DNA from 2 places in the Alkalihalophilus pseudofirmus genome. Region 1 is predicted to be linked to the other one. Evidence: riboswitches for the same ligand, from Rfam matches in the RefSeq annotation. Region 1 holds a riboswitch; the other holds the start of a gene.
The links. A riboswitch is a leader RNA that binds a small molecule or an ion and turns the genes downstream of it on or off. The one in region 1 is predicted to bind thiamine pyrophosphate.
Positions count from the first base shown of each region.

Region 2: linked by a shared signal. The riboswitch ahead of thiE (thiamine phosphate synthase) and the one ahead of thiT (energy-coupled thiamine transporter ThiT) in region 1 are both predicted to bind thiamine pyrophosphate.

Region 1 covers NZ_CP117835.1:530,351-536,669, reverse strand. The annotation lists gene PQ478_RS02730 (S8 family serine peptidase) at 1-1,444, shown strand, start outside; gene PQ478_RS02725 (Glu/Leu/Phe/Val family dehydrogenase) at 1,491-2,888, opposite strand; gene thiT (energy-coupled thiamine transporter ThiT) at 3,001-3,564, opposite strand; TPP riboswitch at 3,628-3,731, opposite strand; gene PQ478_RS02715 (amidase family protein) at 3,796-5,238, opposite strand; gene PQ478_RS02710 (PTS fructose transporter subunit IIABC) at 5,374-6,319, opposite strand, start outside.
Region 2 covers NZ_CP117835.1:1,198,613-1,204,931, forward strand. The annotation lists gene aspA (aspartate ammonia-lyase) at 95-1,510, shown strand; gene PQ478_RS06180 (YqgU-like beta propeller domain-containing protein) at 1,745-2,851, shown strand; TPP riboswitch at 2,927-3,035, shown strand; gene thiE (thiamine phosphate synthase) at 3,114-3,731, shown strand; gene thiS (sulfur carrier protein ThiS) at 3,759-3,956, shown strand; gene PQ478_RS06195 (thiazole synthase) at 3,962-4,741, shown strand; gene thiO (glycine oxidase ThiO) at 4,766-5,878, shown strand; gene thiD (bifunctional hydroxymethylpyrimidine kinase/phosphomethylpyrimidine kinase) at 5,938-6,319, shown strand, end outside.

The sequences.
Region 1 (6,319 bases):
TGTAGGTTCTCCTGGTACTTCTCGTGAAGCAATCTCTGTAGGCGCAACTCGCTTGCCTTACGAAGTATACAGTGCAGACATTTCAACTGGCTCTGATCAAGAGTTTGATAGTGCAAAAGTGATGGGCTTCTCAACGGTTGAAGAGTTATTAGCATTAGACGGAGAAGAGTTTGAATTTGTTTATGCTGGACTTGGTGCTGCATCTGATTTTAATAATTTAGACGTTGATGGCAAAATTGCTTTAATCGTACGCGGTGAATATCCATTTGTAGAAAAAGCTGAAAATGCGAAAGCAGCAGGAGCTGTTGGAGCAATTATTTTCAATAACGTAGATGGCGCAATGCCAGAAGTTCCTGGTATGGCCGTTCCAACAATTATGTTATCAAACGCTGATGGCGTAGCAATGCGTGAAGGCGTTAAAGACGGCTTTAATACAGTAAGTTTCTCAATCGAATTTGATAAGATGGTTGGAGAAACAGTTGCTGACTTCTCATCTCGCGGTCCTGTTATGGATACATGGATGATTAAGCCTGACGTATCAGCACCTGGTGTCAATATTACAAGTACAGTTCCTACTCACCAAGCAGATAACCCGCATGGTTATGCAGCACTTCAAGGTACAAGTATGGCAGCTCCTCACGTGGCAGGTGCAGCAGCACTTATTCTTGAAGCGAACCCTAACTGGGGAGTAGATGCTGTTAAAGCAAGTTTAATGAATACAGCAGAAAACTTATATGATGCGAACGGAAAACTCTACCCTCATAATACACAAGGGGCAGGAAGCATCCGTGTACTTGATGCAATTGAAACAAAGACACTTATCACTCCTGGAAGCCACTCATTTGGTGTATTTGATAAAACAAAAGGAAAGCAAACAGAGCGTCAACATTTCACAATCAACAATTTATCAAATGAGCGTAAAGCCTATTCATTTGATGTTCAATTTGAAAAAGGTTCAGAAGCAATCAAAGTAAACACAAGTAACAATTTACGCGTACAGCCTAATCGCTCACAAAAAGTAAACTTTAATGTTCAAGTAGATGTGAGTAAGCTTGACCCTGGTTACTATCCGGGAACAATTGTGGTAAGCGACGGTTCTAATTCATATGAGGTGCCGACTATTCTTTTCGTAAAAGAACCAGACTATCCTCGTATCACTTCACTTGCTTACAACACTAACCCTGGAACTGGTGATCTAGTTGGTTCAGCTTATGTACCAGGCGGCGCTGAGGAAATAGAATTCTGGGTATTTACTGAAACGTTACAATCTCCAGTAGGCAGTGCATTCGTCGATACAAATATTGGTGCTGGATATTATGATTTTACTTATGATTTAACGATTAATGGTGAAGCATTAGCTCCAGGGAAATATCGTCTTGTTGCCTTCTCAACGAAAGCAGGTAAAACTGATTATTCGTATGGCGATGTATTTACAGTAGAATAATTTTAAAAGGCTGACTCTGTGATAAGAGTCAGCCTTTTTATTACCTTTAAAACAATTTACCGTGACGGTATAAAAGACTTGTCAATCTTTCTAGTGACAACGTAAAGCAGGTCGTCCTCATCGTTTGACCGACTGATGAAAAATACGTATCATAGACATTTTTTAAGGTTTCTATCATTTGTTTGGACATATTTTCAATGATTTCTTCTTCGGTAAATAACTCTGTCACCCGGCTTTGTTTCCATTCTAAGTAAGACACAATAACACCGCCTGCATTGGCCAAAATATCTGGAATAACAACCGTGCCTTCACGTTCGAAGTAATCATCTGCTTCTAGTGAAATCGGTGCATTCGCTCCTTCTATCAGCACTTTCGCTTTAACCTCTTCCATATTATCTTGATGAATTTGATCTTCAATCGCAGCAAGAATTAATACATCTGTGTCAATGGTTAACACGTCCTCAACAGGCTTTACTTGAGCGGTAACCCCTGCTTCTAGAAGCTGCTCTCGATTGGACGGAAGGTCGCGTCCGTTCTTTGTATACTCGATCAGCTTTTTCACATCAAGACCATCTTCATGATAGAGAGTAGTAAAACGATCAGATACCGCAACTACTTGATGATTATATTTCATATATTGGTAAGCTTCAAGAGCTGCCACTCCTCCCACGTTACCAAAGCCTTGGACAGCGACACGAATGGCCTTTCCATCTTCTGCCTGCTGTCTCAATGTTTTTAAAGTATCCCATTGTTTATGACGATTAATATCTGTTCCGTTTGCGTGAGTGCCTGACCATTGATCTAGAAGCCAAGAATAACTTAAAAAGGTCCCTCTTCCCGTCGCTTCCCGTCTTCCACGTGCTCCGCCATTCTCTACGCTTTTCCCTGTGAATGATCCTAAATACGGTTCACCTGGGTGGATTGTCTTGAATTCTCCTACCATCCAATCAACAATTTTCTCATTTGTGCCCAAGTCTGGTGCCGGGATATCATGATTTGGGCCAATATCACGAGAAAAACGCTGGACATATTTTTTACTAATTAAGTTTAATTCTTTATCTGTGAATTTGCGCGGGTCTACATGAACTCCGCCTTTTGCCCCGCCGTACGGAAGTCTGTGCAAGGCATTTTTCAAGGTCATAAGTATAGCTAGATTTTCAACTTCTGCTTCATTGACAAATTCACTAAAACGAATACCGCCTTTATAGAAGCCGCTAATATTATTGTGCTGCACCCGGTATGCCGGAATCCGCACAATACCATCTTTCTCAGTAGATACTCGTATGTAGCTTTTAATTACTTTATCCGTTGTTTTTAGGATTTCTTTTGCCGATCCACAAACGAATCTTCTCTTTTCATCATCTTCAATGCCTAAAAAACTGCTGCGCTCAGCTAAGTCACTCATCACCGTTTCAATTAAGGCTTGTGTTTCAGTTCGCTTCACATTATCCCCTCCCAAAATCTGCTTCTATACTACTTATTCCCTAAATGCTGGCTGGAAAACCCTTTCTTAACCACAAAAAAGACCTCCCAAAATTCGGGAGGTCTGATAATTATTAAGATGATAACCCTGTACTTGTTTTACCTGCTTTAAAAAATTGTGAGTAAGACCTTGCCAAAAATAAAATGATGGCCAAGGTAATGAGCATTTCCGGAAGCAGGTACGAAAGGTTATATAGAAAAGAATAGACACTTGGGTTCATTCCATCCGGTGCATATTGGCCAAACCAAATGACCCCGGAAGCAAAATGACTTAAGAAACGCAATACAGTAGCTAACACTAAACCAAGAACTATATAGCTTAATTTAGGAACTGCCTGCCTTGAAGCAAATAGCCCCGCAAATCCTAACACCATAAAAGCAAGCGGATAGTCGAGCACCAACTGAACAGGATGGACAATTGTCGGTCCTGTTACGAGCCCTAGTAAACCAACGAGGAGGCCTGTTAACAGTCCAACTTTTAATCCTCGGCGGAAGGCTAGAAGAAAGATAGGAACCATCACAAGAGAGATCGAACCGCCCATCGCCCATAGCGCGCCAAATTTAACAAAGCTTAAGACAAGTGCAAGTCCTGCCATAACAGCTATTTCAATCATAATCGTTAAACGTTCACGATTCATAAAAAAATCCCCTTTCGTTTCCACGGAGGGGATGTCATGTACACATAGTTATTCAATGTTAAATAGAATGTGCCACCACTTCCCTACGCTAGTACAAGCTAGATCAGGTTATAAGAGTTGAGGCTCCCCTCTCTCAGTCAGACAAACTGACACCCCTAGTGGAACTATTAAATTATTTTTGCAATCTAGTGTTTAGTCTAGCATAAACAGTAACATTTAGCGATACACAGATTATAGTAATGGCGGTTTTCTTGCCTTCGTCAGCTTCTCAAATGCTTCTGCGATCTCAATTAATAATGGCTCTTGCCACGCTTTAGCGGTAAATGTTATCCCAACTGGTTCACCTGACTCTGTGTAACCCGCTGGTACAGTTATTGAAGGATAGCCGGCTTTAGCAGGGATGGCTGCCCCTAAATTATTTGGAAACACGATGACATCTAGTTGATGTTCTCTTAAAACCGCATCTATTCCTTCTGTTGCTGAAAAATATGCATCCTCATTCAGTGCTTTTAGGTAGTCTTTTTCTGTTAGCTTGCCAGAAGTCTTATCTGCCTCAATAAGTAATGACTGTCCGTACTTTAACGCTTTCTCGTGATGATTCTCATTCCACTCGATAATATCAGTAAGTGTACGGACAGACATAGATGAATCAAGCTCTGAGAGATACTTATTTACATTTGCTTTAAATTCATAGGTTAAAACGTTATAAGACCACTTTCTTGTACTAGAAGGTATGTTCACATCTTCAATTACATTTGCCCCACCGCGGGATAGTTGTTTTATTGCTGTCTCATATACCTCCCTCTTCTCTTCTCCCAAAAGGTCCATCACATGTTCACGGATAACACCTATACGCTTCTCATGTAAACTGCTGTTATTCAACGCCTTTAACAGCTGATTTGGTTGAAAAGGGCATACTGATGTAATGAGGTCCTCATCGTCTTTACCCATCATACCGCATAATAAATAAACAGCGTCTCTCACAGTTCTTGCCATAGGGCCTGCCGTATCTTGCGTGTGTGAAAGCGGGATAATGCCTGATCTTGAAATTAAGCCTACTGTCGGTTTAATTCCTACAATACTATTTTGACTAGAGGGACTTAAAATTGAACCCGAAGTCTCCGTTCCTACTGCTGCAACCGCAAAGTTTGCAGCAATTGCTGAACCAGATCCTGAACTTGAGCCGCCTACATCAAATCTCCCTATTCCATAAGGATTTTCAGTCTGCCCCCCTCTTGAACTATATCCACTTGGCATATTTTCGCTCGACATAAAATAGGCCCACTCTGACATGTTCGTTTTCCCTAAAATAACGGCTCCTGCTTCACGTAATCTCTTAACAAGAAAAGCGTCCTTTTTTGCATAGGAATGTTCTAATACAAGCGCTCCTGCACTCGTATGCAGTTTATCTTTCGTGTCAATATTATCTTTCAGTAAGATAGGAATCCCATGCAGCATACTCCTTTTGCCGGTTCGCGTTCTTTCTGCATCAAGTGCCGCTGCAATATGCAGCGCATCAGGATTAACCTCTAAGACGGAAGAAAGTTTTTGATCATAAGCTGCGATTCGAGCCAAATAATATCGGGTAAGTTCAACTGCTGTTACTTCTTGCAGGTCCATCATCCTTTGAAGTTCTTCAATCGTGGCCTCTAGAAAGCATGTGTCATCTATCATCATCAGACCTCATTTCAATATTATTCATACAAAGTATATAGAAATGTCAGTCAACTCATCAACTGATATCAATTAAAATAGACCAAGGCGCTCATCACCTTGGTCTACTTTCGATTATTGATTGTATGCAGCCCATTATGCAACCCGTTTTTTCAATACTCCTAACATAACAGCCGTAACTACAGCCCCTATTAAAATCGCTAATCCATATAACAAGAACCCGCCTTCCACTAACGGAATAACAAATATTCCGCCGTGTGGTGCTCTTAAACCGATGCCAAACAATGCCGTCAAAGCACCTGCTACAGCCGATCCTGTAATAACAGCTGGGATGACACGTGCAGGGTCTGATGCTGCAAATGGGATCGCCCCTTCTGTAATAAACGATGCGCCTAAAATATAGTTTGTTTTTCCTGCTTCTCGTTCTTGCTTTGTAAACTTCTGTTTAAAGAATGTTGTAGCAAGTGCTATACCTAATGGAGGAACCATCCCGCCTGCCATGACAGCAGCATGCGGACCAAAATTCCCGGCATCAATCATCGCAATACCGAACGTGAATGCCGCTTTGTTAATCGGACCGCCCATATCAATCGCCATCATTGCTCCGAGTATCAACCCGAGGATGACCATATTAGTTGTCCCCATACCGCCTAACCAGTTTTCAAGTCCCGTGTTAAAGGCAGAAAGCGGAGTAACAAGAAGCAGCATAATCATTCCTGTTAAGAAGATGTTTAAGACTGGGTAAAATAAGATAGTACGAATTCCTTCGAGAGAAGCCGGCAGCCCTCTTAGCGCCCACTTCACAAGGAGAGCCAGGTACCCTGCAAGGAAACCAGCGATTAATCCGCCTAGGAAACCAGCTTCACCATTTAAAGCAATTAATCCCCCTACCATACCAGCTGCAAAGCCAGGTCGGTCAGCAATACTCATCGCAATAAAAGCAGATAACACAGGAATCATCAGGAAGAATGCATTTCCTCCACCAATCTCACTTAACATTTGGGCAAATTGATTATCAGAATCAATACCGAACATAAAGGAGATCGCAATTAAGATCCCGCCCCCGACAACAAACGGAAGC
Region 2 (6,319 bases), 670 kb from region 1:
ACCGTTTTGTTGGTCATGCTAAGACTAATAAGACTACAGGAAGATTATAAAAAAATAAAAAGATATGAACGGACAGAGAGGACGAATAACAACAATGACTGACTATCGAACGGAACGCGATTTATTAGGTGAAAAAGAAGTGCCAAAGGATGCTTATTACGGTATTCAAACGATGAGGGCACGTGAGAACTTTCCTATCACAGGATATCCTCCGCACCCTGAATTAATTCGCGCTTTTGGTTATGTGAAAAAAGCTGCAGCTATGGCCAATCGTGATGTTGGAGTGCTGCAAACAAATATTGCCGATGCAATCATTACTGCAGCTGAAGATGTCATTGAAGGGAAATTAAATGATCAATTTATCGTCGATTCGATTCAAGGCGGTGCCGGTACTTCATTCAATATGAATGCAAACGAAGTCATTGCTAATCGTGCGATTGAAATTTTAGGCGGGGAAAAAGGCGAGTATATGAAAGTAAGTCCAAACACACATGTGAATATGGCGCAATCGACAAATGATGCTTTCCCAACGGCTATTCACATTGCAAGCTTAAACTTAGCTAAAGGGCTTACGGATTCATTAAATGAGTTAATCGAAGCGATGCATGAAAAAGAGAAAGAATTTGATGACGTCTTAAAAATGGGACGAACTCATCTGCAAGACGCGGTGCCTATTCGCTTAGGACAGGAATTTGGTGCTTATAGACGAGTTCTTACAAGAGACCTAGGCCGCTTAACTCGCTCAGTCGAGCACCTGTATGAAATTAATTTAGGAGCAACTGCTGTAGGAACGGGACTTAATGCAAAAGTTGAATATATTGATAAAGTTTCTAAGTATTTAGCTGATATTACAGATCACCCATTTGAAACTGCAGAAGATTTAGTTGATGCGACTCAGAACACCGATGCGTATACAGAATTATCAAGTGCGATGAAAATTATGGCGATTAACTTATCAAAGATTGCAAATGACCTTCGCCTAATGAGCTCTGGACCGCGGACAGGCTTGAATGAAATTAATTTGCCGCCAAGACAGCCAGGTTCATCTATTATGCCAGGAAAAGTGAATCCGGTGATGTGTGAAGTAATGAACCAGGTGTCATTCCAAGTGATAGGAAACGATCAAACGATCAGCCTTGCTTCAGAAGCAGGTCAGCTTGAGCTAAATGTCATGGAGCCGGTGCTTGTATTCAACCTTCTACAATCGCTGTCGATTTTACAAAATGGAATGAAAGTATTCCGTGAATATGCGATTGAAGGAATTACAGCAAACATTGAGCATTGTCGTGAGATGGTTGAGCGCAGTGTAGGGATTATTACAGCGATTAATCCGCATGTAGGATATGAAGTGGCGACACGTATTGCAAAAGAAGCCATTCAAACGGATCGTCCTGTTCGTGAAATTTGTCTGGAAAGAGGCATTTTAACAGAAGAAGAACTAAATGAAATTCTCGATCCTAAAGAAATGACGAATCCAGGAATTGCAGGAGCAAGGTTTATTTACGGCTAAATCTAAAAAACACATTATCCCTTTTTAGGTGGTAATGTGTTTTTTTTATTTCGTTAATGCGTTTTGTGAAACTTTTTACTTGAATAAACGTCTAATTAAGTAGAGGTTAGAATTTAATTGGATAGAAAATGAAAAAAATTCCTACATAAATCACAAAATAATGCTCTAAGATTATTGTTGTTCCATCAATCCCATGCGATAATGTGAAAATACTAGAAAGAAAGGAGGGGGAATATGCGGCGTTTGATTATTATTTTGTTGTTTGTAGTTCTTTTGGCTGGTTGTTCCCGTGAAAGTCAGCCCCTGCCCGAATCCACTGTTAATTTAACACCAAAGCCCGCTGCGTCCTCCTCTTATTTTCAGAGTGATACGATAAAACCCATCCAAGAATCAAACGGTATAGCAATGATTAGTGAGTGGTTTGATGAAGATACAATTTTATATGTTGAGGAGAAAGACCAATTATCTACCTTGAAAAAATATCATCTTTATTCTGGCCTTGAGGAACCTTTCTTTGAAACGGAAGAGTGGATTACAGAGGTGGAAGGGAACGAGGACCTTACGTTATTTTCAATTGTTACGTATGATGAATTTGACCAATCCTCAATGTATGTGATTGATGCAGAAGGAAATAGACAGCTAGAGCTTCAACACTTTGGGGATAGTTATACAGTATATTGGAATCCTTACAAGCCTAGTGAGATGATGCTCATTACGTATTTGCCTGATTGGAATTTTGACGTGTTTCATGTCAATGTCGATGAACAGACAGTGACCGCAATAGAAATCCCGCAAACGTATTTCCAATGGGTAAATGAAACTCAAATTGCCTACTTAAATTGGGACGCTGCAGCACCTAATTATGAGGCACCGCTTGTTTTATATGATCTAGGTACAGGTGAGGCTGAAGAAATGGAAAAGCCGCTTATTACTTTTATGTCTTATAGTGATCACACTCAGCTCGAGGTTTCAGTTGACTCCATGTATGAACTGTATACAACGTATACATTTAAATCAGAAGGTGCAGAAGAAATAAGTGAACTTGAGATGCCGATTTTAAATACGTATTCTGATTTGTGGTGGATTCCCTTTCATATGTACGACTCGGATGAAGGGGACTTTTATTATTTACGACCAAAGTACAGCGGAGACTATTTCAGTTACGAAGATGGCTACAATTTATTGAAATACAATCCAAGAACGAATGCTGAGGTAAGCATTACCGAGCTTGAAGATCATTTGCCAATTAAGCTCTCCCCAAATGGAGGGAAAATGCTGATTGGTAATAGGCTCGAGGAAGTGATGGAGCTTAAAAATAAGGAGAAGGTAACCCTATTTTAAGAAAGCTCCCGTTAAATCATTGCAATTTTTATGCACTCTGTCATAATAGGGGTGTAATCAACTAAATAAAAAGCTGTAGAAGGCTAGGGGTGCCCGCTTAAGCAGGCTGAGAAAAAGGTAGTTTCCTTTTACCCTTGTACCTGATCTGGTTCGTACCAGCGTAGGGAAGTCGACTGCAAATGAGTGAATCATATGTAGCCGTGTCCCATGCGTTTTTGGGATACGGCTTTTTATATGCTGAAATCATATAGGGGTGAATAGAATGAAAGATTTTAAACTATACGCGATTACCGGAGAAGAATTTCATCAGGGACGTGACTTAATTGAAGTAATGGAAGAAGCTATTTTAGGCGGAGTCGATATTATTCAATTAAGAGATAAAAAAAGTAAAAAAATTGATGTGCTTAAAAAAGCTCAAGCATTACGTGAATTAACAAAGAAACACGATGTAACATTTATCGTAAATGACCATATAGATGTAGCGCTTGCTGTAGATGCAGACGGTATTCATGTAGGACAAGACGATCTTCCCCTGGCTGAAGCGAGAAAAGTGATGGGTCCAGACAAAATCATTGGTATTTCTACGCATAAAATCGAAGAAGCCCGTGCGGCTGAAGCAGGTGGAGCAGACTATATTGGAGTCGGTCCAATTTTTGAAACAAAAAGTAAAGAAGATGTAGTAGATCCTGTGACAACCCAATACATTCAACAAGTGGCCAATGAAATCACAATTCCGTTTGTAGCAATCGGCGGGATCAAGCTGCACAATGTCGATCAAGTATTAGCTGCAGGTGCCACGCGTGTCTGTATGATCAGTGAGATTGTCGGAGCAGATGATGTTAAAGGGACGTGCGAAAAATTTATTGAAATCCTCAAGTAATCTTACAGAAAGGAAGGAGGCAGACAGATGGAATTAATCATTAATGGTGAAAAGGAAACGATTCAAGCTGACACGCTGCTTGATGTAGTAACGCATTATCAATTAGAAAAGCATCTGGTCGTAACTGAGGTTAACGGGGAGATCATTGACCGAGACAGTTGGGCCGAGACGAAAGTAGAAGAAGGTATGAAGATTGAATTAGTGCATTTTGTTGGAGGAGGATGATGACAATGAAATCATCAAAGTTAGTCATAGCTGGTAAAGAATTATCATCAAGATTTTTTCTTGGGACGGGGCGTTATCCCAATCCATTTGTTCAAAATGAAGCAATCCGAGTATCAGAAGCGGAAGTATTAACATTTGCGATTCGCCGTGTGAATTTAGATGCTCCGAGTGAGGATGCGATCCTGCAGCATCTAGATCAAGATTCATTTACTTATCTTCCGAACACATCAGGAGCTAGTAATGCAGAAGAAGCAATCCGCATTGCAAGACTAGCGAAGGCATCAGGGATCAGTAACTGGATCAAAGTGGAAATTAGTGCAGATGAAAAAACATTGCTTCCTGATCCTATCGAAACACTAAAGGCGACAGAAACGTTGGCAAATGAGGGTTTTGTTGTGCTTCCTTATACATCAGATGATCCCATTTTATGCCGTAAATTAGAAGAGGCTGGGGCAGCTGCCGTTATGCCTGGAGGTGCGCCGATTGGTACAGGGCTTGGTGTATTAAATCCGTACAATATTGGCTTAATAGCAGAAGACTCTAACGTGCCGATTATTGTAGATGCTGGCTTAGGATCTGCAAAAGATATCGTTGAAGTAATGGAGCTTGGGGTTGATGGTGTCTTAATGAATACGCCCGTAGCAAAAGCGAAGGATCCGGTGAAAATGGCTCATGCAATGAAGCTTGCGATTGAGGCAGGACGTGCATCTTATGAAGCAGGCAGAATTCCAAAGAAGAAGTACGCGACAGCAAGCAGCGGGTATGAGTCCCTCATTTCGCGATAAAAACAAAAGAGGATGTGAAGATCAATGACTCATCGTGTGATCGTCCTCGGAGGCGGTGTGATCGGACTTGCTTCGGCATTAGAACTTTCTAGGAAAGGTCATGACGTGACTGTTCTTGAGAAAGTGCGCTGCGGGGGACAAGCGTCTGGTGCGGCAGCTGGGATGCTTGCTCCTTACTCTGAAATAGGGGAAGACCCTGATGATTTTTTTAGATTATGTCTTGCTAGTTTAAGAGAATATCCAGTTTGGCAAGAAGAAGTCAAAAAGATCAGCGGACACGATTTTGAATATACAAATAGTGGAAGTCTTCATGCTGTGTACCATGAAGCGGATCTATTAGCACTTAAAACAAGGCAGTCTTGGCAAAGGGAATGGGGGGCAGAGGCGGAGCTTGTTGATGCGACTCGGATAAAGAAGCTTGAACCTCATCTTTCTAACTCTATTATAGGAGCGATGCATTATCCGGAAGAAAGCCATGTTTTTGCTCCGGATTATGTACGAGCTCTTGAAGAAGCATGCCGGAAAAATGGTGTAACGATTGCTGAGGAACTTGAAGCAGTAAAGGTTCACAGCTGGAAGGATGAAATTGATTTAGTATCAAAGGACGGTCAGAGGTTTCAGGCTGAACGACTCGTTATCGCCTCAGGTGCTTGGTCAAAGGAACTTGAAGAAACCTTCTCCTTAAATCTCCCTGTTTATCCGATACGCGGACAAATTTGCGCTTATGAACTAGGAGATAAACAAGTGAATCATATTGTTTATACTAGCCAAGGGTATTTGGTTCCTAAGGCAAATGGGACGCTTGTAAACGGGGCTTCTGAAGATATTGCAGGTTTTAAGACGGATGTTACAGAAAAAGGAATAGCCCGTTTAACGAATTGGAACAAAAATATCTTTCCTTTCTTAACAGATCTCAAGCCGTTTCATACATGGGCTGGATTAAGACCAGCAACGCAGGATGGCTACCCTTTTATCGGTCCACACCCGAATGCAAAGCATATTATTTTTGCAACAGGGCATTATCGTAATGGAATACTTCTTAGCCCTATTACCGCTAAAATAGTGGCTGCATTGCTTAGCGATGAAAAGACGCCTGTACCAATCGAAACGTTCGCACCGGATCGTTTTACATACTAAATAATGAATGAGACAAATGTAATAACTGAAACTTAAGGTAAGAAAGAAGGAGAATAGTTATGACGATGGCAAAAGTTTTAACCATAGCAGGCTCAGATTCCGGGGGGGGAGCTGGAATTCAAGCAGACCTAAAAACGTTTCAAGAACTTGATACGTTTGGAATGAGTGCAATCACTGCCCTGACAGCTCAGAACACTTTAGGTGTGCATGGTGTGTTTCCTCAATCACTTGAAGCAATTGAAGCGCAGATTGATGCTGTTCTCTCTGATATCGGAGTAGACGCTGTTAAAACGGGCATGTTATTTTCTGCAGAAATCATTACGCTTGTTGCAAAAAAATGCAAACAGTATCATGTCCAAAATATTGTCGTCGACCCGGTTATGGTTGCTAAAGGCGGAGCGGTGCTGCTTCAGGATGCAGCTACTGAAGCATTAATTAAAG